DNA from 3 places in the Bacillus luti genome. Region 2 is predicted to be linked to each of the others. Evidence: riboswitches for the same ligand, from Rfam matches in the RefSeq annotation. Region 2 holds a riboswitch; each other region holds the start of a gene.

Region 1 (6,872 bases), 1.0 Mb from region 2:
AATACTCTTTTTTGTACCACGCGGTCAATAATTTGTTTTATTGTTACTGTAAAATAAAATTTGAATTTTAGATTATGAATAATTAAAAATAGCCCCCTTATTCAAGTTGCCTAGCGAAAAAATCACGTTTTAATAGACTTCTTTATCATGCATACCTTTCTATAAATTACTAGATATGAAACAAGGATCGTTTCATATCTAGTAATTCACTTGATTAGCTTGATGGGTACGGAATAGTGCCCCTATAAACAAAACCCACCAGAAACATCTAAAATCTGCCCTGTTACCCAACGACTATCAGGAGAAGCAAGGAACGCTACTGCATCTGCAATATCTTCAACTTGCCCTATTCGCCCGAAAACAGATGAATTCGTAGCAAAATTTCGTATTTCTGGATTATCTAGCAATTTCGCATTAATATCTGTCTTCGTATATCCAGGCATAATTGTATTCACTGTTATACCTCTTTCTCCAAGATGTTTCGCTAGAGGAAGTGTCATCGTATTTAATGCACCTTTACTTAAACCATATGCAATAGACCCTGTAAAACCAAGTCTTACTTCAGCTGATGAAATGTTAATAACGCGCCCCTCTGCTCGTAGTAACGGTAATGTTTGCTGAATTAAGAAGAATGGTGCTTTAATATTTACAGACATAATTTCATCAAAAACTTCTTCTGTCGTATTTTCAATCGTTCCTTGTGTACCTATCCCTGCATTGTTTACTAAAATATCAATCTCTGATGCACCAACTCTTATTTGTAATTCATTCTTCAATTGTTCTACTAACTTTTTGACACCATCAACTGAATTGAGATCAGCTTCAATTAAGAACGCTTTTCCTCCATTAGATTCAATCTCACTAACCGTTTCATGTGCAGCTGCCTTATTTCGGCCGTAGTGAATCGCAACTAATGCACCGTCGTTTGCCAATCTCCTCGCAATCGCACGACCAATACCACGACTCGCCCCTGTTACTAACGCTACTTTCCCATCAAGATTCTTCATTTTTTCCATCCTTCCTAAATTTCCGTTTAATAAAACCTATACTTATATTTTCATGTAAACACCAATCATTTTAAATATAGATTTATAGGTAATTTAGTTCCTTTACTTATGATATTATAGTTATAAATTACAATTTACTTTAGAAAATAAATCAAGGGAGATAACCCAATGCAAAACACAGTAAAACTGGATGAAATCGATCACAAAATAATGAACTTGTTGTATGAAAATGCGAGAATTTCTGTTTCAGAAATAGGACGAATTATATCCATGACGCAACCTGCTGTAAAAGAGCGAATTAACAAACTTGAAGATCAAGGAGTTATAGCAGCTTACCGAACAAAATTTGAGCCTTCCAAAATTAATAAAAACATTCAAGCATTCATTATGTTTAAAACGAGCCAATGCTCTGATTTTATCCAATATTGTAATGCCGCTCCCGAAGTAACAGATTTATATCGAATTAGCGGGGAATTTAATTATATGATGAAGGTCATGAGCGAGTCGATGGATTCCCTAGCTGTATTTTTAGACTCTTTAATGCAATTCGGATTATCGTCTCCTTTAATTGTTTTAAAGAGTGAGTTTGAGGAGAAATTGTCGTTCTGATAAAGGGATACGTATTATTCTCGCTAACAGTAAAAGTTTCTCCTTTTTGAGGAAAAGCAGCAAAATCAATAATTAGTAAACAAAAAAGAACATTGATTTTCCAATGTTCTTTTTTACATTTCTGCTTATTAATTAGATTCCCCGTTGAATAAGTTACCCTTACCCCTGATTCCTCTGCGCCTCTCTAAACTCCTCCTTCACCTTCTCTAACAACCCTTCTTCTGTAATTAATCGATAAGCGGTATTCGCTAATGCTTTTGCCGATGTAATTAATGCTTTATCGCCTAGTTCTGAACGTGCTGCTTCTCTAAATTCATTCGTATGCGCAATTAAGTCATCTGGGCCGATTTTAATGTACGGGTGAATGGTCGGTACGACTTGGCTTACGTTTCCTGCGTCTGTTGAACCAATGCCCACTCTTTCTTTACGATTTACGTCTTCACCTTGTAATTCTAATTCTTCTGCTACGACGTCGTTATATGTTTTTGTTACGAGTAGTTCATCGATTTCATTTTGGAATTGATGGATTTTTACTTTTGTACCTGTTGCTAATGCTGCTCCCTCAGCGATATTTCTTACTTTCTCTGTTACTTCTGCACATCTTTTTCGCGTTGCTGCACGAATGAAGAACCTAGCTGCGGCGTAGTCAGGAATAATGTTAGGTGCTTTTCCGCCCTCTGTAATAACACCATGAATTCTTACATCTGACGGAAGTTGTTGGCGAAGTGCGTTAATACTGTTGTACAGCTGGATAACCGCATCTAATGCGTTAATCCCTTCTTCAGGTGAAGCTGCGGCATGAGCTGTTTTTCCGTAAAAATGAAAATCAAGTGGATCGACCGCTAATGATGGACTCGTTGTCGCTGTTTTTCCACTCGGATGAATCATAAGTGCCGCATCAATGTTTTTAAATAAACCTGCTTTTACATAACTTGATTTCGCACTACCATTTGGCCCACCTTCCTCTGCTGGTGTCCCAAACACGACAACTTCTCCGCCGATTTCTTCAAGCGTTTCTGATAATGCGATTGCTGCCGCAACGCTAATTGTCCCAATTAAATTGTGACCACACGCATGACCGAGTCCTGGTAAAGCGTCATACTCAGCTAAAAACGCGATAACTGGCCCTTGTTTTCCTGAACTTTTCCGCGCGATAAATCCTGTTTCATGTCCAGCTATATTGTGCTGCAATTGGAACCCTGCACTCCCTAGCAGTAAACTTAACGTTCTTGATGCATAAAACTCTTGATTACCAATCTCCGGATTCGCATGAATATTATGACTTGTTTCTATGTACTTTTCCTTATTTCTTTCTATACTCTCTTCAATTGTTTTTCTTTGTGACGTTACTCCAGTCGCTCCCATTGTTCTTCCTCCTTTTATTTTCACGTAAAAAAGCCTCTTTCTAAAAGATAGAAAGAGGCTTCTGCATATACAGTCAAAATGAGCTTCTTTCTTATCTTTCAAGTTACCTTGCTGGAATTGGCACAGTATTCATAAAGAATCCGCTGCCGAGGTATCATAGGGCCAGTCCCTCCACCTCTCGTGATAAGAATTTTCATAAAATTATATTAAATTATTTTCATTCTAAGTTCATTCCGATTAAAAGTCAAGGAATTCCTATCCGAATTTACCGAATATCTAAAAATCCTTTTAGTACACCAATTGTTTCTGGTGCTTGCAGTCTTGCACATACGTATGGAAACTCCGTACTACCTTCAAATATCATTTGAGATGTGAGTGGTGCGCCTGCCCAGAAGATTTCATCATCAATTACGATAAACGGGAATGCTTTATTTTGCCTTTGTAACTTTACATTCTTCAACGGAACTGGTCCATCACTATACACTGTTATTTGCGCATTTGTACGCATTAACGCTTGCCATACTCGTTTATCCACTTGTTTTGTACTTGGAAGTGAAATGATAATTTTTCGTTTTGCGGCTAAAATATCTTTTAATACCCCTTTCGGCTCTTCAAGATTCATTTCCATATACCAGCGTAATCGTTTCGAAATTTTTCGCTCCCACAATTGTCTTGATGTCGTGCGATCATACACATCTCCGTGACGTTCTATATGAGCTGTTAATTGTGATAACGCTTGTTTTCTCGATAAGTTTTTACGCATATAATGGCAATCTGATAATTGAATGAACTTTCCTCTCGCTCTCGTTACCGCTACATTGACGAGGCGATGGTTTTTATGGTCAAAGAATAACACGCCAGGTCGTTCTTGCGGATAACTATCCACCGTATCAAAGATCATCATATCTCTTTCAGAACCTTGAAACTTATGAACGGTCGCTGCTAAAACTGGTATGTGTCGATACTTCGTTTTCTGCAACATTTCTCTAATACACGTTGATAAAAAACGAGACTGTGCTCTGTAAGGTGTAACGACACCGATCGATTGAACACCGTCTAACAGTCCGATTAACATCATTTGCATCGCTACTAAACCAGACATAATATTAAAACGAGAACCAGAAGCAGCGTCTTTTAATGAAAATGCTCCCATTAAACTCGTATCAAATAAAACACTCGCCTCATTTGCGAACGGCTGCAATTGCGCAAGTTCTTTACGTTCTGAAACGGACGGATGATCGTATACTCTATTTTTATAAATAAATGAATTCGTAAACTTCGATATATCCGCATGCATACGTCTTTGTTCCTGCAACATAAAAAGGTTCGGATGTGCTTCTGATTTATTAACAGACTCAACAATCCCGGCATGGTAAAACATATCTTCGCCAAGCCATTTGCGAACGAGTTCATGGTTTGCCATCGCAATTGGAGGTAACTGTAAGAAGTCGCCACAAACGACGATACGTTTTCCAAGTGAAGCAGCTAATGCGATTTGCGGAACGAACGCCATACTCACTTCATCTACGACAACTAAATCAAATGTACGTTCATAAATAAGTGAATCAATGGCACATTTCGATAAAGTCGCGCCGATTACTTTCGCATTTTCAATGTATTCTTTTTCTACTTCTTTAATTTTTGCTTTTTGCTTTCGAAGATCACTTTCAATCTCTTGTATACGCTTCTTATCAGCAGATGTCGCTTTATATGATAAAATCTTTTCACGAAGCTCTTGGCGTGTCTCTTCTAAATAGAGTCTCTCCTCACCCCAAGACCCGTTCGTCGTTTCTACTAACTTCGACGCAAGTAACGTTTCATGATTTCGTATATGTTCATGTTGACTATAACCGTAACGAACAATTTCACCAGGCGTCCATTTCTTTTTCTTTTCAATTTGCTTCGTTACTTCGCTCATTAATACATCAACAGCCGCGTTACTATGAGCTAACACAAGTACCGATTTTCCTTTTTGATAATGAGCCGAAATAATACGCGATAAATTGTACGACTTCCCTGTTCCAGGTGGTCCCCATACGTACGTTGTCGGATTGTAAAACGAACGATACGCCAATTCATTTTTCGGATTTTTCATTTTTTCAAGATGCTTCGGACTGCTCGTTCCGTCTACAAGACGTTTTATACGATTACGTTTTAGCTTATCTTGACGCGCTTCTTTTAATCGCTCTTGCAGCTGTTCTAGCAATTGCCACGGTTCACTATATAAAACCGCTTCTCGTATTTCACCTTGTATATAATCATTTAATTTCAGTTCTATTTCTAATCCATGTACAGATAATACTTCCCCTGTCGCTTCCTCACCATCGAACTCAATTCGAATTGGTGAACCTTCAGGTAAGCTTACTTCCGAAATAAGCTGAAATACGTATACTGTATTCTCATAATCTGTATATAAAAAACGACCGTTCATGATAGAAATTTTACTACCGCCAATCGTTTTCCAATGTTTAATTTCATACGCTAATGCATAATGCCACTCTTTCATCGTTTCCGATAATGAAGGAGTTTGAGTAGGTGTATTCATCGTATAATCTCCTTCCTTCTCCCCAAACATACTTTCTCACTATACCATATAACACCCTAAAAATTGTAACAATTATATCTTGCTTATTTTCTTAATTTTCAATATTATTTTATATATAATTTTCAGAAAGAAGGTTCGCACATGCCAGTTAGAAGAATTGAACACGTAGGACTTATGGTCGCAGATTTAGAAACATCTATTTCATTTTATGAAAAAGTAGTTGGCTTACAGCTTATTAAACGTATGGGACATCCAGATCCAAACTTAAAACTCGCTTTTTTAGGTGTGGAAGAATCAAAAGAAACGATACTCGAATTAATTGAAGGCTACAACTCTACCCTTCCAGCAGAAGGAAAAGTGCATCACATTTGCTTTAAAGTAGATTCGTTAGAAGATGAAATTGAAAGACTACAGAAACACGGCGTAACCTTTTTACTAGGAGAAGAAATCGAAACATTACCAGATGGAACACGTTACATATTCTTCGCTGGTCCTGATGGAGAGTGGATTGAGTTTTTTGAGACGGAGAGATAAAGTAAGACTTTATTTTACGGGATAGAAGTATTACTTCTAATTATTATCATTACTTTGGATTTAGCAGTCATATTTCATTATAGAAATAAAAAGAAATAGGATATTCTCTCCTATTTCTTTTCTTAATGTTATAAAAATCTTTCAAATAGCTCTAACTTGCACAATGCTTCCCGTTAATATAATACGCTGATTCTGTGAAAACCGTAAATACAACCTCTACTTCTGGAAGTCCAAAATCCATTACATATGTAGTAATGGCCTTGGCAAATCGATCACGAATTTCCTGTCCACGCTCAAACCATTTCACTTCAATAAGAGGAAACGCTTCTATTTCTTCTCCATTGAATACAAACGTAGAACTTGGTAGTTCCAAGGTAAAATTATCCGTACCACACTCACAGATATCTGCGAGCTCTTCTACTAATGGCTTGCTTATGCTTTTTAATTGTTCAGTAGTAATTCCACGAAACACAACATGCGGCATGTTAATCCCTCCGTTAGATAGCTTTATATTTGCTCACATCATAACACAATTTATTTTGCTGCACTAACCTCTATTGGTACATTTCAATGACATTATTAAGAATGATCATATGTTATTGAAGCTTTTCATTAAGAATATAATCAGGAGTTAGTAATAAAGCAAAATCCTCTACACTATGGTTGAACTCCAAATCAAGATATTCGTAAAATTTTATCGACGATTTTTAATTACCCTCAGAACATAAAGCATAACTGATTACTGATAATGACGCTTTATGTAGATTAAACAGATGGATAGAGATATACAGCTCTTCTTTTATGGTACACTT
Region 2 (6,872 bases):
CCGCTAATCCGGCAGTAACATCACTATGACCAGCAATAAACTTTGTGGCACTATGAAGAACGACATCAGCGCCAAGGTCAAGTGGCTTCTGAAATAATGGTGTTAAAAATGTATTATCAACAAAAGTAAGAGCGCCAATAGATTTTGCGAGTTTAGAAACCTCGCGAATATCTGTCACTTTTAAAAGTGGGTTGGAAGGTGTTTCTACATAAAAGAGCTTCGTATTCGGTTTAATATTCTGCTTTATTTCTTCTAGATTGGTCATATCAACAAAGGTATGTGAAACACCGTATCGAGAGAGCACTTCAGTTATAATTCGGTAAGTGCCTCCATATACGTCTTCTGAAATAAGTACATGATCGCCTTGTGAAAGGAGGAGAAATGCAGTAGAAATTGCCGCAATGCCGGATGCAAAGGCGAATCCCTTTGTTCCGCTTTCTAGTAAAGCGATAATATCTTCAAGAGCTTCACGAGTTGGATTCCCGGATCGGCTATAGTCATATTTTCCAAATGTATCTACATCAAATTGGTGGAATGTTGATGTATTATAGATGGGAACGTTAACAGCTCCTGTTTGCGGGTCATGTTTATATTGGTTGTGCAGTAAGAGTGTATCTATAGAATAACTCATATTCTTACACCTTCTTTTACAAGTTTAATGGCTTGCTTTAAGTCTTGAATTAAATCGTTACTATTTTCAATACCGACGGAGAATCGAAGAAGACGATTGCACACACCGTTTGCTGTTCTGATTTCTTCAGGAATATCAGCATGTGTTTGTGTTGCTGGATATGTCATTAAACTTTCCACACCACCAAGACTTTCAGCAAATGTAATTAAGGATAAAGATTGTAAGAATGGATTAACCCAGGCTTCATCTTTAAGACGAAATGAAATCATACCGCCTCTTCCTGGATAAAATACATCTGTCACACCATCTTCATTGTTTAAATAAGCAACAACAGCTTTCGCATTTTCTTCATGTTGTCTCATGCGAAGCGCTAACGTTTTCATACCGCGAATTAATAGCCATGAGTCAAATGGGCTTAAGACAGCACCAGAGGCATTATGATAATGAGCGATTTCCTCACAAAGTTCCTTTCCTTTTGCAACGACAAGTCCGCTTAGTACATCGTTATGCCCACCTAAATATTTCGTTGCACTATGAAGTACGATGTCGGCACCTTCCGTTAATGGTTGCTGTATATACGGCGTGTAGAAGGTGTTGTCTACAATAAGGAGTAGTCCATGCCTTTTCGCTACAGTTGCGACAGCGGCAATATCAGTAACTTGCATTAATGGATTAGTTGGAGTTTCTATGAAAATAGCCTTCGTTTCAGTGGTGATAGCTTTTTCGATTTGTTTAATAGATTGTGTATTTACGTATCTACATCGAACATTCCACTTTTTTTCGTGCTCAGAGAATAATCGATAAGTGCCCCCGTATAAATCTTCGGATACAATAAGTTCGTCTCCAGAGCGGAATAAAGAAAGGACGAGGAGAACAGCAGCCATCCCTGAACTACAGGCATAACCTTGTTCGCCATATTCTAAGTCCGCGATTGCCTGTTCTAAAAGACCACGAGTTGGGTTACCAGTTCGTGAGTAGTCAAAACCAGTAGATTGACCAATCCCCTCGTGACGATAAGCGGTTGAGAAATAAACAGGTGGATTAACGGTTCCTGTTGTAGTTTCGCTACGATTTCCGATTTGTGCTAGTTTTGTTTCGATAGTTGACATGTAAAAATTCCTCCTTTTTAAATTAACAATTAAGTGAATATAAAGTGAAACTTTAATCAGTGAGGGATTCATCCCCACTGATTATCAGCCCTCACCGATCGGGCTTTTACGGGCAGTTCGATTCCAAGCTAACTTCTTTGTTCCAGCTGAATTTTGAGGTGGGAATCTTACTGCCCTCAAATAGCGGGGTAAAATAAAAAAAGCCTTCTAAGAAGAAGGCTTTCGGTTTGAATAGAGTCTTCTTCTCATCTGTCAAATCGTTCACAATTTGCTGGAATTAGCACCTTATTAACAAATGTTAATGGTTGCTGAGGCGTCATAGGGCCAGTCCCTCTACCTCTCTAGATAAGAAAGTTCGTATGAAATTTTATTATGGTTTTAACTTTACAACAAAAGATAATTGAATTGCAACTTTATTTTAAATAATTTTTATTTTTCCGCAAGTGTCATTGACTTTTGCATTTGTGCATGCTAAATTTATTAAAAAATTAACAAACATTGTTAAAAGGGGAACGCATTTCCTTTTAGCTACATAAATAAAATATATAGACAAACTCTTATTGAGAGCGGTGGAGGGAAAGGCCCTGTGAAACCCGGCAACCTTCAAACAATATGTTTGAAACGGTGCTAATACCTGCAAAACGAATGTTTTGCATAATAAGAGGAGGATCGATTATGTCCCCCTCTTCAAAGTGAAGAGGGGGTTTTTATATTGATAGAAATGAGGGAGATTCGTGAAATTACTAGATTTATTATCAAAAGGAACTGTAATAGGTGATGGTGCAGTTGGAACGTTATTGCATTCACATGGTTTGCAAAGTAGTTTTGAAGAATTGAATATATCAGATCCAGATTTAATTATATCGATTCATAAGCAATATGTAGCTGCTGGGGCAGATGTAATTCAAACAAATACGTACGGTGCAAATGAAGCGAAATTACGTATGTATGGTTTAGAAAATCAAGTTACTGAAATTAATAGAGCGGCAGTAAAACTGGCGAAAGCATCTGTAACAGAAAGAAATGCAATTTTAGGAACAATTGGTGGTATGAAACATATCGGAGCTGTTACAACGACCGATATGGAAAGGGAGTTTATGCTACTTGAGCAGGCAGGTGCTTTACTAGAGGAACAGGTTGATGGACTGCTATTAGAGACTTTCTATGATGAGTTTGAATTACTTCATGCTGTTAAGGTGTTACGAAAACAAACGAATATTCCCATTGTAGCTCAATTAGCGTTACATGAGGCAGGTACGACTCAAAATGGAAATGATGTAAATGAAATATTAAAACAGATTTTAGATTATGGTGCAAATGTTGTTGGATTGAATTGCCAACTAGGACCACTTCATATGACAGAAGCCTTGAAAATGATATCGATCCCTCAAAATGGTTACTTGTCAGCATATCCGAATGCAGGTCTTCCAAATTATGTGGAGGGGCGTTACGTATATGAGGGAAGTCCAGCTTATTTTGAAGCAATGGCACCGAAATTTATTGAGCAAGGTGTTCGGTTATTGGGTGGTTGTTGTGGTACGACTCCAGAACATATTGAAAGTATGAAGCGTGCTACTCTAAATGTTACACCTGTAATAGAAAAGGACACGATTCAAAGACCGAAAGTAGTTCATACACACGAGAAACGTTCGAAAGCCCACGTTACTCTAGCAGAGAAGGCAAAGAAACAAACGACAGTTGTAGTGGAATTAGATCCACCGAAAACGCTAGACACACAGCGGTTTTTTGAAGGGGCAAGAGCGCTGAAAAGAGCTGGAGCGGACGCTATTACTCTAGCAGATAATTCGTTAGCGTCGCCTCGCGTTTCGAATATGGCGATGGGTGCATTATTAACGAAGCATGATATTCCAGTATTGACGCATTTAACGTGTAGAGACCACAACGTCATTGGACTACAATCTCACTTACTAGGTTTATCGGCGTTAGGTATGGAAGAAGTGCTAGCTTTAACTGGTGATCCAGCACGTGTTGGTGATTTTCCAGGTGCCACTTCTGTATATGATTTGTCCTCTATTGAGCTCATTAAAATGATTAAAGAAATGAACGATGGACGTTCTATTTTAGGGAAATCAATTGGTCCAGCGACAAGGTTCTCGGTCGGAGGTGCGTTTAATCCGCATGTAAGGCATTTAAAAGCGGCAGTAAAACGAATGGAACGAAAAATAGATGCTGGAGCAGAATACTTTTTAACGCAGCCGATTTATGATGTTGCTTTAATTAAAGAAGTATATGAAGCGACAAAGCATTTGGAACAGCCTATTTTTATTGGAATTATGCCGTTAGTAAGTAAGCGGAATGCAGATTTTCTGCATTTTGAAGTGCCTGGTATTACTCTCCCAGAAGAGATAAGACAAAGAATGGATGGACATGAAACGAAAGAGGAAGCAATTGAGGAAGGAATCCGTATTTCACAAGAACTAATCGATGCGGCGATGAAATATTTTAACGGCATCTATCTTATTACACCATTTCTAAAATATGAAATTACAGAACATCTTGTTAAATATGTGAGAGAAAAGCAAGAAGTGAAAGAAGGTATTAATTGATGAAATGTATAGAAGAAAAATTACAAAATAACATCTTAATATTAGATGGTGCAATGGGGACAATGATCCAACAAGAGGACTTAACTGCGGAAGATTTCGGGGGAGAAGAGTACGAAGGTTGTAATGAATATTTAGTAGAAACAAGACCAGATGTTATTTTAAAGATTCATAAAGCCTATATTGAAGCTGGAGCTGACATCATTGAAACAAATACATTTGGTGCGACGAACATTGTATTAAGTGATTATGAGTTATCTCATTTAGATGAAGAGTTAAATGAAAAAGCAGCAATCTTGGCGAAGCAAGTTGTTATAGAAAGCGGGAAGGAAGTATATGTTGCAGGTGCGATGGGACCGACAACGAAAGCGATTAGTGTTACTGGTGGTGTAACGTTTGAAGAATTAATTGAAGCCTATACGCGGCAGGCAAGAGGATTGTTGAAGGGAGAAGTTGATGTATTACTCGTTGAGACGAGTCAAGATATGCGTAACGTGAAGGCGGCTTATATTGGAATTCAAGCAGCTTTTGACGAACTAAATAAAATTGTACCTATCATGATTTCGGGAACGATTGAACCGATGGGAACGACTCTGGCGGGGCAAACAATAGAGGCTTTTTACTTATCGATAGAACATATGAAGCCATTATCTGTTGGATTAAACTGTGCGACTGGTCCGGAGTTTATGAGAGACCATATTCGTTCACTATCTGATTTATCGGAGTGTTACATTTCTTGTTATCCAAATGCAGGTCTTCCTGATGAAGATGGACATTATCATGAATCTCCATCTTCTCTCGCTGAAAAAGTGAAGCGATTTGCTGAAGAAGGATGGATTAATATTATCGGTGGTTGTTGTGGGACAACACCAGAACATATAAGAGCGATGAAATCCGCATTAGCGTCTCTTAAGCCTCGTGAACATCATGAACGAGAAGGGCATGGGGTTAGTGGATTAGAGGCATTGCAATATGATGATTCTATGAGACCGCTATTTGTTGGTGAAAGAACGAACGTTATTGGATCACGTAAATTTAAACGATTAGTAGCAGAAGGGAAATTTGAAGAGGCCGCTGAAGTCGCAAGAGCGCAAGTGAAGAAGAATGCTCATATTATTGATATTTGTATGGCAGACCCGGACCGCGATGAAATAGAAGATATGGAAAACTTCTTGGCAGAAGTTACGAAAGTGTTAAAAGTACCGATTATGATTGATTCAACAGATGAAAATGTGATGGAGCGAGCTCTTACTTATATTCAAGGGAAAGCTGTTATTAATTCAATTAATTTAGAAGATGGAGAAGAACGATTTAAAAAAGTGACGCCGCTTCTTCAGAAATATGGCGCTGCTATTGTTGTAGGAACAATTGATGAAGATGGTATGGCGGTTAGTGCAGAACGAAAACTCGAAATTGCGAAAAGAAGCTATGATTTATTGACGACGAAATATGGTATACGTCCGTCTGATATTATTTTTGATGCGCTCGTATTTCCTGTAGGTACAGGTGATGAAGAATATATTGGCTCGGCGGCCGCGACGATAGAAGGAATTCGCCTTATTAAAGAAGCATTACCAGAGTGTTTGACGATTTTAGGTGTAAGTAACATATCATTTGGTTTACCACCGGCGGGACGTGAAGTGCTAAATTCGGTATTTTTATATCATGCAACGAAAGCAGGATTAGATTACGCAATTGTTAATACGGAAAAATTAGAACGCTATGCGTCGATTCCAGAGGAAGAAAAACACCTTGCAGATGCATTATTATTTGAAACGACGAAAGAGACGTTAGAAGAATTTACAAACTTTTACCGAGTCGCTAAAAAGAAAGATGTCGTTGTGCAAGAAACGTTAACTCTTGATGAACGACTAGCAAATTATATTGTGGAAGGTACGAAACAAGGGTTACACGAGGATTTAAGTCTTGCACTTGAAGAAGGTAGGAAACCTCTTGATATTATTAATGGTCCACTTATGACAGGAATGGATGAGGTGGGACGATTATTTAATAATAATGAATTGATTGTTGCTGAAGTACTGCAAAGTGCTGAAAGTATGAAAGCAGCTGTAAGTTATTTAGAGCCTCATATGGAATCTAGTGACAGTGCGAAAAAAGGGAAAGTATTATTAGCGACTGTTAAAGGGGACGTACATGATATTGGGAAAAATCTTGTTGAAATTATTTTATCGAATAATGGATATGAGATTATTAATTTAGGAATCAATGTTCGCTCAGATCGAATTGTTCAAGAAGTACAAGAGAAGAAGCCTGATATTATAGGGCTTTCTGGTTTGCTAGTAAAATCAGCTCAACAAATGGTAACGACTGCAGAGGATTTACAAGCGGCGGATATTGACATTCCAATTGTTGTAGGCGGAGCAGCGTTAACGAGAAAGTTTACAGATAATCGAATTTCGCCCTCCTATAAAGGGCTCGTATGTTATGCGAGCGATGCGATGACAGGTCTTGATATTATTAATAAGCTTCAAAAAGAAGAAGAGCGTGAGAAGATGAAGCAGGATAAAAAGGAACGTCATCTTCATATCGTAACAAAAGAAGAGAAGA
Region 3 (6,872 bases), 1.9 Mb from region 2:
GTCCCCTATATAATACAAACCGATAGATAGGGCAATACCAAACACAATTCGTATCGCTGGTGTTAATAAACCAGCATCTACCCCTGCTTTAAATAACCAAATAACCCCGAGTAACATAATACCGACAAATATGCGCGGCAACCATGTTTGGCAAAACTTAATAATATTGAATGGTTCCGGTTTAAAAGCAGCTATATTTACTTGTTTTTCCTCAATTTCTTGCATGGGCTCTTTAATTGCAACTACACTTTCTTGTGATTTTTCATCCACTATCGTTTCCATGTATACTTTCTTTTCCTTACAAACATGTTGCTGAGCGTTTTCTACTTCTATTTCTCTTTGTTTCGCTTTCAAGTCAGAAAGTGCTTCTTGCATCGTTTCTATTGCCGTTTCGAGTGCTTCTATTTTCTTATCCAAATCTTCCTTCATACGCTCCCTCCTCATCATCCTTTCGAAACCTATATATTACCAATTACCTTTATCATACTCTTAGTCTATTCATTTTCAATACTATTTTTCCAAAAAAAGAAAGGTGTTTTCCGAAATTGGAAAACACCTTTCTTTTATTTCTTCTTATTTATAGCAATACTAACAATTACACTAGGGCAGAAACCTACAAGTGCTGAAGCAATGACACTTGGCCATCTACTTTTGGATATAGCAATGATTTGCTAAAATAAAGTGAAACTTTAATCAGTGGGGGTTTTCTTCATCCCCCACTGATTATTAGCCTTCACCAATCGGACTTTTATGGGCAGTTGATCCCCCACCTAACTTCTTTGCTTTCGCTGAATTTTGAGGTGGGGGTCTTACTGCCCATTAAAGCGGGATAAATTATTGCTTTTCATGTATACAAAAGCCTTTTTACCTGCTTATCTTTTATCAATTTTTGCAGCAATTCGATTTCCAATGAATTGGACAGACTGGACAAGAATAACAAGCATAAGTACTGTAACTACCATAACGTCGGTTTGAAAACGATAATATCCAAACCGAATTGCTAAATCACCAATACCGCCTCCTCCGACAACACCTGCCATCGCAGAATAAGAAATAAAACTTACTGTTAAAACCGTTAAGCTTAATACAAGACCCGAACGTGCTTCAACGAGTAATACTTTCCGTACAATTTGAAGCGGCGTTGCTCCCATTGCTTCCGCGGCTTCAATTACTCCTTTTGGAACTTCACGTAATGCCTGTTCTACAAGTCTTGCAAAATACGGAATTGCCGCTACTGATAAAGGAATCGTTGCAGCAATTGGACCAATTGTTGTTCCTAATATCGCTCGTGTAAGAGGCACAAGAGCCACTAATAATATAATAAATGGGAATGAGCGGATAATATTTACAATCCCGTTTAAAATACGATGAACAATGTTCTGTTCCAGAATTTGTCCTTTACTTGTAAAATATAAAATAACACCTAAAGGAACGCCTAAAATAATTGCGGCTCCAACAGAAAGTCCAACCATTAACAATGTTTGCAAAAGTGATGTCCCAATCTCCGGAAGCAATGGGATAATGTTATTGAACATGTGCAATACTCCCTTCTTGCTCTACACCTAATAAGAGTTTTGCAATTTCTGATGTTGGTTTTAATTGTTGATCATACAAATCAAATGATTCAACAACTTCTCCCTCTTCCATAATTGCGACTTTATTACAAATTTGTTTAATGACATTCATTTCATGTGTTACGATTACGATTGTAACGCCTAATTCTCTATTGATTTTTTGTAAAAATTGCAAAATAGAAAGTGTTGTTTTCGGATCAAGCGCCGATGTCGGTTCGTCACAAAGTAGTACTTTAGGATTATTTGCTAATGCTCGAGCAATTGCTACCCTTTGTTTTTGTCCGCCACTTAGTTGTGAAGGGAAATGATGTGCTTTATCACTTAAACCAACAATCTCTAAACATTCCCTTACACGATTTTCTCTTTCTTCTTTCGAAACTGATTTTAGCTCTAATGGTAAAGCGACATTATCTAATACATTTTTATTATGAAGAAGATGAAAATGCTGAAATATCATACCAATCGATTGTCTTGCCGTTCGCAAATCTTTCTTAGATAAATTTGTTAAATCATTTCCGTTCACAATGATTGCACCTGAATCTGGCTTTTCTAATAAATTCATTGTACGTAACAATGTAGACTTTCCGGCACCACTTAATCCGGCAATCCCGTATATATCATATTCTTCAATTTGCAAAGAGACTGATTTCACCCCGTGAAATAAACCTTCTTTCGTTTGAAAGGTCTTATTTACATCACGTAACGTTATCATTTCACTCACTCCTTTTCACTCGATTTAAAAGCATCTTCCGCCAGTAACGAAAGCGTAACATCATCCATAGGAGGATTGTGCAAACCAGCTCGAACATTCAAATAATAGCGGTGTAATGGATTTGTTTCAGATAAGCTTTTAGCCCCTACAATTCGCATTGATTTATCAACAACTGATATCGCTGTATTTGTCGCAATATATTTTGCTGCTGCCAGTTCCGCTTGTAATGATTGTTTATCTTCTACATCATCATATTTTTTTGCGATTTGATATACAAACGTACGAGCTTGCAAGAGTTCTAGCTCTAACTCTCCTACTAACCTTCTAACATTAGGAAGCAAACTAATCGGATGAGTTAAACTATTCGGTTGATATGATTTTGCAAAATCAATTGCATAATTTCTTGCGGCCTGTGCAATTCCTAAATAGCATGCTGGTATATGAAGTAACCATCCAATTCCTTTTGGTTTCGTCTTTGAATCCTTTATATCAGTTAAACACTTATCAGCAATCTCTACATTTTTTAATACAAGATCATGACTAGCGGTTCCACGCATCGCAACGCTATCCCATGTTTCTTCAATAAAAACGCCTTTTTCATGTCTTGGGATTACAAATTCTCCAATTTCTTCGCGCCCTTCTATGCTGGCTGATATGATGAAATAATCAAGTACAGGAGCCATCGTTGTAAAAGTTTTTCTCCCGTTTATTATCCACTTATCACCTTTTTGAACAGCTAACGTTTCTGGTTTTCCACCACGCGTAGGACTCCCTGTATTTCGCTCTGTTGCAGCTCGGTTAAAAAGAGCACCCTTTTTTACTTCTTCACAAAGCCAGGAAAACATGTCAGGTTTCCACGACCGATTTTCAGCAAGTTCCTTAATAATTCCAAGATGCCACCCAATTGATAAAGCTGTCGCACCATCTCCTTCGGCAATCTTTTCTTGAAATAAAACAAAATCATATAAAGAAATAGACTCTCCTCCAACATCTTTTGGGAGCGTTAGTTTTGTATAGCCAATATCCTGTAAATCTTTCATATTTTCAAAAGGAAAAGAACCAAGCTCACTTAGCTGATGCTCTCTTCCTGCAAACTGTGGAATTAACTCCTTTAACTTCTCTAACACAAGCAGTTGTTTTTCTGTTTCTACATACGAGATTGCCATATTGAAGCCTCCTTTTACTTTAAATAATCAGGTAAAATAAAACCGTTAAACTGTTCTTCAGATTCAATCATTTTTTTAAATTCTGGTGAATGATATGCCTCAATTAAATCTTTAACAAATGCTTTCTCTTTGTCCTCATCACGAACGGTAACGATGATTCGGTGTTGTGATGGTGTTTTTTCTAATTCAAGTGCCTCTTTTAATTTATGTCCTGATGAAATAACAAGATTTCCGTTAATAATACCGTAATCTAAATCCTTCATAGCTCGTGGAATTTGCGGCGATTCAAGTGGAACCAGTTTGAAATTTTTCTTTTTATACGTCACGTCTTTTTCAGAAATCGTTAAAATATTTACATTGTCCTTTAACTTCACCCAACCAATTCCTTCTAAAATTCGTAATGCACGCTCTAAGTTAACAGGATCATTTGGTACTCCTATTTTCATACCATCTTCCAAATCATCTAGTGATTTATGTTTTTCAGAATATACACCTTGAGGTGCTGATGGGACTTGTATTACCCCTTTAATTTTCGCATTATTTTCTTTTGCGTATGATTCCATAAAGGCAGTACTTTGAAATATGTTTGCATCAATATCTTTATTTGTTAACGCTGGATTTGTTTCGTTTGGTGAATTAAACTCAACAATTTTAACTTTATACCCCTTTTTCTCTAAGTACGGCTGTACTGCTTTTTTCACTTGATCACTATACGGACCAGGTGTAAATCCTAAACTAATTTCTTTTTGATTCCCCGTTGATGTTTGTGTGCAACCAGTAATAATAAACAAACTACATACAATACTTACAAGTGCTAAAAATAAACGCTTCATCTCTTTTCCCCTCCTAATAAAAAAACAACCTTACATATAAGAAGGTTGTCGTTTTCCCCTCTTATCTACTCGGAATTAGCACCTTGTCATTTTTCAGGTTGCTGAAGTTTCATTGGGCCGTTCCCTCCACTTCTCTCGATAAGATTATATTGAATTGTTCTTTCTATTGTGTCACTATTCCGATAAAAATACAATGTTTTTTTACGTTTTTTTCCACATGATGTAGAGCAACGCATCCCAATAAAATATATTAATCCTACAGGAAAAAGACTTCTGTATCATTCCAACCTAGTAAGTTATTACACGCACATACACTTTTACCAATTGTTTTACTTTAATAGCAGTAACATTAGTCTATTCATTTTCAATACTATTTTTCCCAAAAAAAGAAAGGTGTTTTCCGAAATAGGAAAACACCTTTTACTTATTTCTTCTTATTTAAAACACTACTCACGATAACACCAATACAAGCACCTATAATAGCTGGAACAATCCACCCAACACCTTCTGTATAAAAAGGAATGTATTTCAATACTGACGTCCACTCATTCATCATTACATTTTTATTAAAAATATCAATTGCACTAAATACCGCTACAGCCCCAACGGTTACTGTATATACGTATACATACTTTCCAATATACTGATGGAATAACCCTAAAATAATAAGCGTTAATGCAACTGGATAAATAAATCCAAGGATCGGTACTGATACTTTTAAAATTTGCGTTAATCCTAAATTCGCTAAGAGCATACTAACAAAACTTAGTATAAACGCCCAAATTTTATAAGATACTTTCGGGAATGCACTTGCGAAAAATTGACTACAAGATGTAACGAGTCCGATTGAAACACATAAACATGCGATAGTAAAAATAAGACCTAATAAAACGACTCCGCCTTGTCCAAATAATACCGTCATAACTTGTGATAACACTTTCGCGCCATTATCAAACGTACCTAATGAACCACTAATTGAACCAACATACCCAAGGATGACATAAATAATAGATAATAAAAGACCTGCTCCAATACCAGCAATACTCATATATTTCGCTAAACCTTTATCATCTTCAATACCTTTTGCACGCAGCGCATTGGCAATCACAATACCAAAGATTAAAGCCGCTAGCGCATCCATCGTTAAATATCCGTCTAAAAACCCTTGGAACATAGGAGCTTGTCCATAGTTTCCAGCAGGTTCTTTCACACTACCTACTGATGTAAACATGCTTTTTATAAAGATAAGAGCAATCATACCTAATAATAACGGTGTTAAAACCTTTCCGAACAACCCCATTAATTTAGACGGTGATAAACTTAACCAGTACACAATACTAAAGAAAATAACCGTGTAGCATAATAAAACTACGCTTCCCGCTTCTGGGAAGAACTGACCTGGCCCCATTTCAAAAGCTAAACTTCCTGCACGTGGGATACCAAGACCTGGTCCAATAAATACATACACGATACACGGAAAAATAATGGCAAATGAAGAATGAACCCTACCCGCTAACGTTTGAAAACTTCCCGCTTTCGCAATAGCAATAACTCCCAATATAGGAAGACCTGTTGCTGATATAATAAACCCTACTAATGAAATCCACACATGTTCTCCTGCTTCATAACCAAGAAAAGGCGGGAATATAAGATTCCCTGCTCCAAAGAACATTGAGAATAACATAAGACTAATAAGTAAAATTTCTTTTTTCTGTAACAATTTCATTTCTTTCCCCTTCTTTAATTTCATCTTCCATGAAATCAATTTCACATATAAAAAAGTGCAATAATCCGCTTCCTTACAAAGAAAACATAGTCCATAGTCTATCACAAAAGAAACGCTCCTTCTATAGCTATCCCTCTTTTCCAATTTCTTCTGAAAAATCAACCTTTATTGACTTATAATAGTTAATAAGGTAAAATATTAAATGTACAAAATTATTAACTTTGTTTTTGTTTGTGTCAGGAGGAAAATAACATGGAATCAGCGATACAACTAGAAAGAGAACAACAAAGAAAAAAGAAACATCCTCCAGGTTTATACTTACTCTTCTTTACAGAAATGTGGGAAAGATTTAGTTACTATGGATTACGAGGATTATTAACATTATATTTAACGACAGCTTTAGTAAGCGGTGGTCTTGGGTTTAGTCCCGCATGGGCACTCTCTATTTACGGATTTTATACTGGAGCCTGCTATTTCACACCAATGATTGGTGGATACTTAACAGACCGTTTTCTAGGTAAACGAAAAGCGATCACAATTGGTGGTATAACAATGGCAATCGGTAACCTTACACTATTTGCCTTGCAAAACCAATTAGGCTTATACCTCGGATTAGCGCTTATTATTATTGGTAATGGATTCTTCAAACCGAACATCTCTACACTGGTTGGGGAATTATATGAAGAGAACGATTCAAAACGTGATAGTGCGTTTACCATTTTCTATATGGGTATTAACGTCGGGTCATTTTTAGCTCCACTCGTTTGCGGATTTTTATCAGAAAATTTATTCAAAACAACAGTTGATGGAGTGGTACATTACGGATTCCGTTACGGTTTCTTAGCCGCTTCAATCGGAATG

The links. A riboswitch is a leader RNA that binds a small molecule or an ion and turns the genes downstream of it on or off. The one in region 2 is predicted to bind S-adenosylmethionine.
Region 1: it holds a riboswitch for S-adenosylmethionine, as region 2 does, so the genes downstream of both, EUC40_RS11090 (M20 family metallopeptidase) here and EUC40_RS05790 (bifunctional homocysteine S-methyltransferase/methylenetetrahydrofolate reductase) in region 2, are expected to answer to the same signal.
Region 3: it holds a riboswitch for S-adenosylmethionine, as region 2 does, so the genes downstream of both, EUC40_RS22500 (MetQ/NlpA family ABC transporter substrate-binding protein) here and EUC40_RS05790 (bifunctional homocysteine S-methyltransferase/methylenetetrahydrofolate reductase) in region 2, are expected to answer to the same signal.

What each region holds. Positions count from the first base shown of each region.
Region 1 covers NZ_CP040336.1:2,161,108-2,167,979, reverse strand. The annotation lists gene EUC40_RS11100 (SDR family oxidoreductase) at 243-1,007, opposite strand; gene EUC40_RS11095 (Lrp/AsnC family transcriptional regulator) at 1,176-1,616, shown strand; gene EUC40_RS11090 (M20 family metallopeptidase) at 1,776-2,981, opposite strand; SAM riboswitch class I at 3,070-3,171, opposite strand; gene EUC40_RS11085 (AAA domain-containing protein) at 3,247-5,556, opposite strand; gene EUC40_RS11080 (VOC family protein) at 5,668-6,060, shown strand; gene EUC40_RS11075 (DUF1904 family protein) at 6,212-6,544, opposite strand.
Region 2 covers NZ_CP040336.1:1,121,613-1,128,484, forward strand. The annotation lists gene metC (cystathionine beta-lyase) at 1-631, opposite strand, end outside; gene metI (cystathionine gamma-synthase/O-acetylhomoserine thiolyase) at 628-1,740, opposite strand; SAM riboswitch class I at 1,983-2,092, opposite strand; SAM riboswitch class I at 2,295-2,404, shown strand; gene EUC40_RS05790 (bifunctional homocysteine S-methyltransferase/methylenetetrahydrofolate reductase) at 2,475-4,307, shown strand; gene metH (methionine synthase) at 4,307-6,872, shown strand, end outside.
Region 3 covers NZ_CP040336.1:4,423,440-4,430,311, forward strand. The annotation lists gene EUC40_RS22480 (DUF2339 domain-containing protein) at 1-429, opposite strand, end outside; gene EUC40_RS22485 (methionine ABC transporter permease) at 873-1,535, opposite strand; gene EUC40_RS22490 (methionine ABC transporter ATP-binding protein) at 1,525-2,286, opposite strand; gene EUC40_RS22495 (acyl-CoA dehydrogenase family protein) at 2,292-3,452, opposite strand; gene EUC40_RS22500 (MetQ/NlpA family ABC transporter substrate-binding protein) at 3,467-4,285, opposite strand; SAM riboswitch class I at 4,344-4,430, opposite strand; gene brnQ1 (branched-chain amino acid transport system II carrier protein BrnQ1) at 4,710-6,011, opposite strand; gene EUC40_RS22510 (peptide MFS transporter) at 6,264-6,872, shown strand, end outside.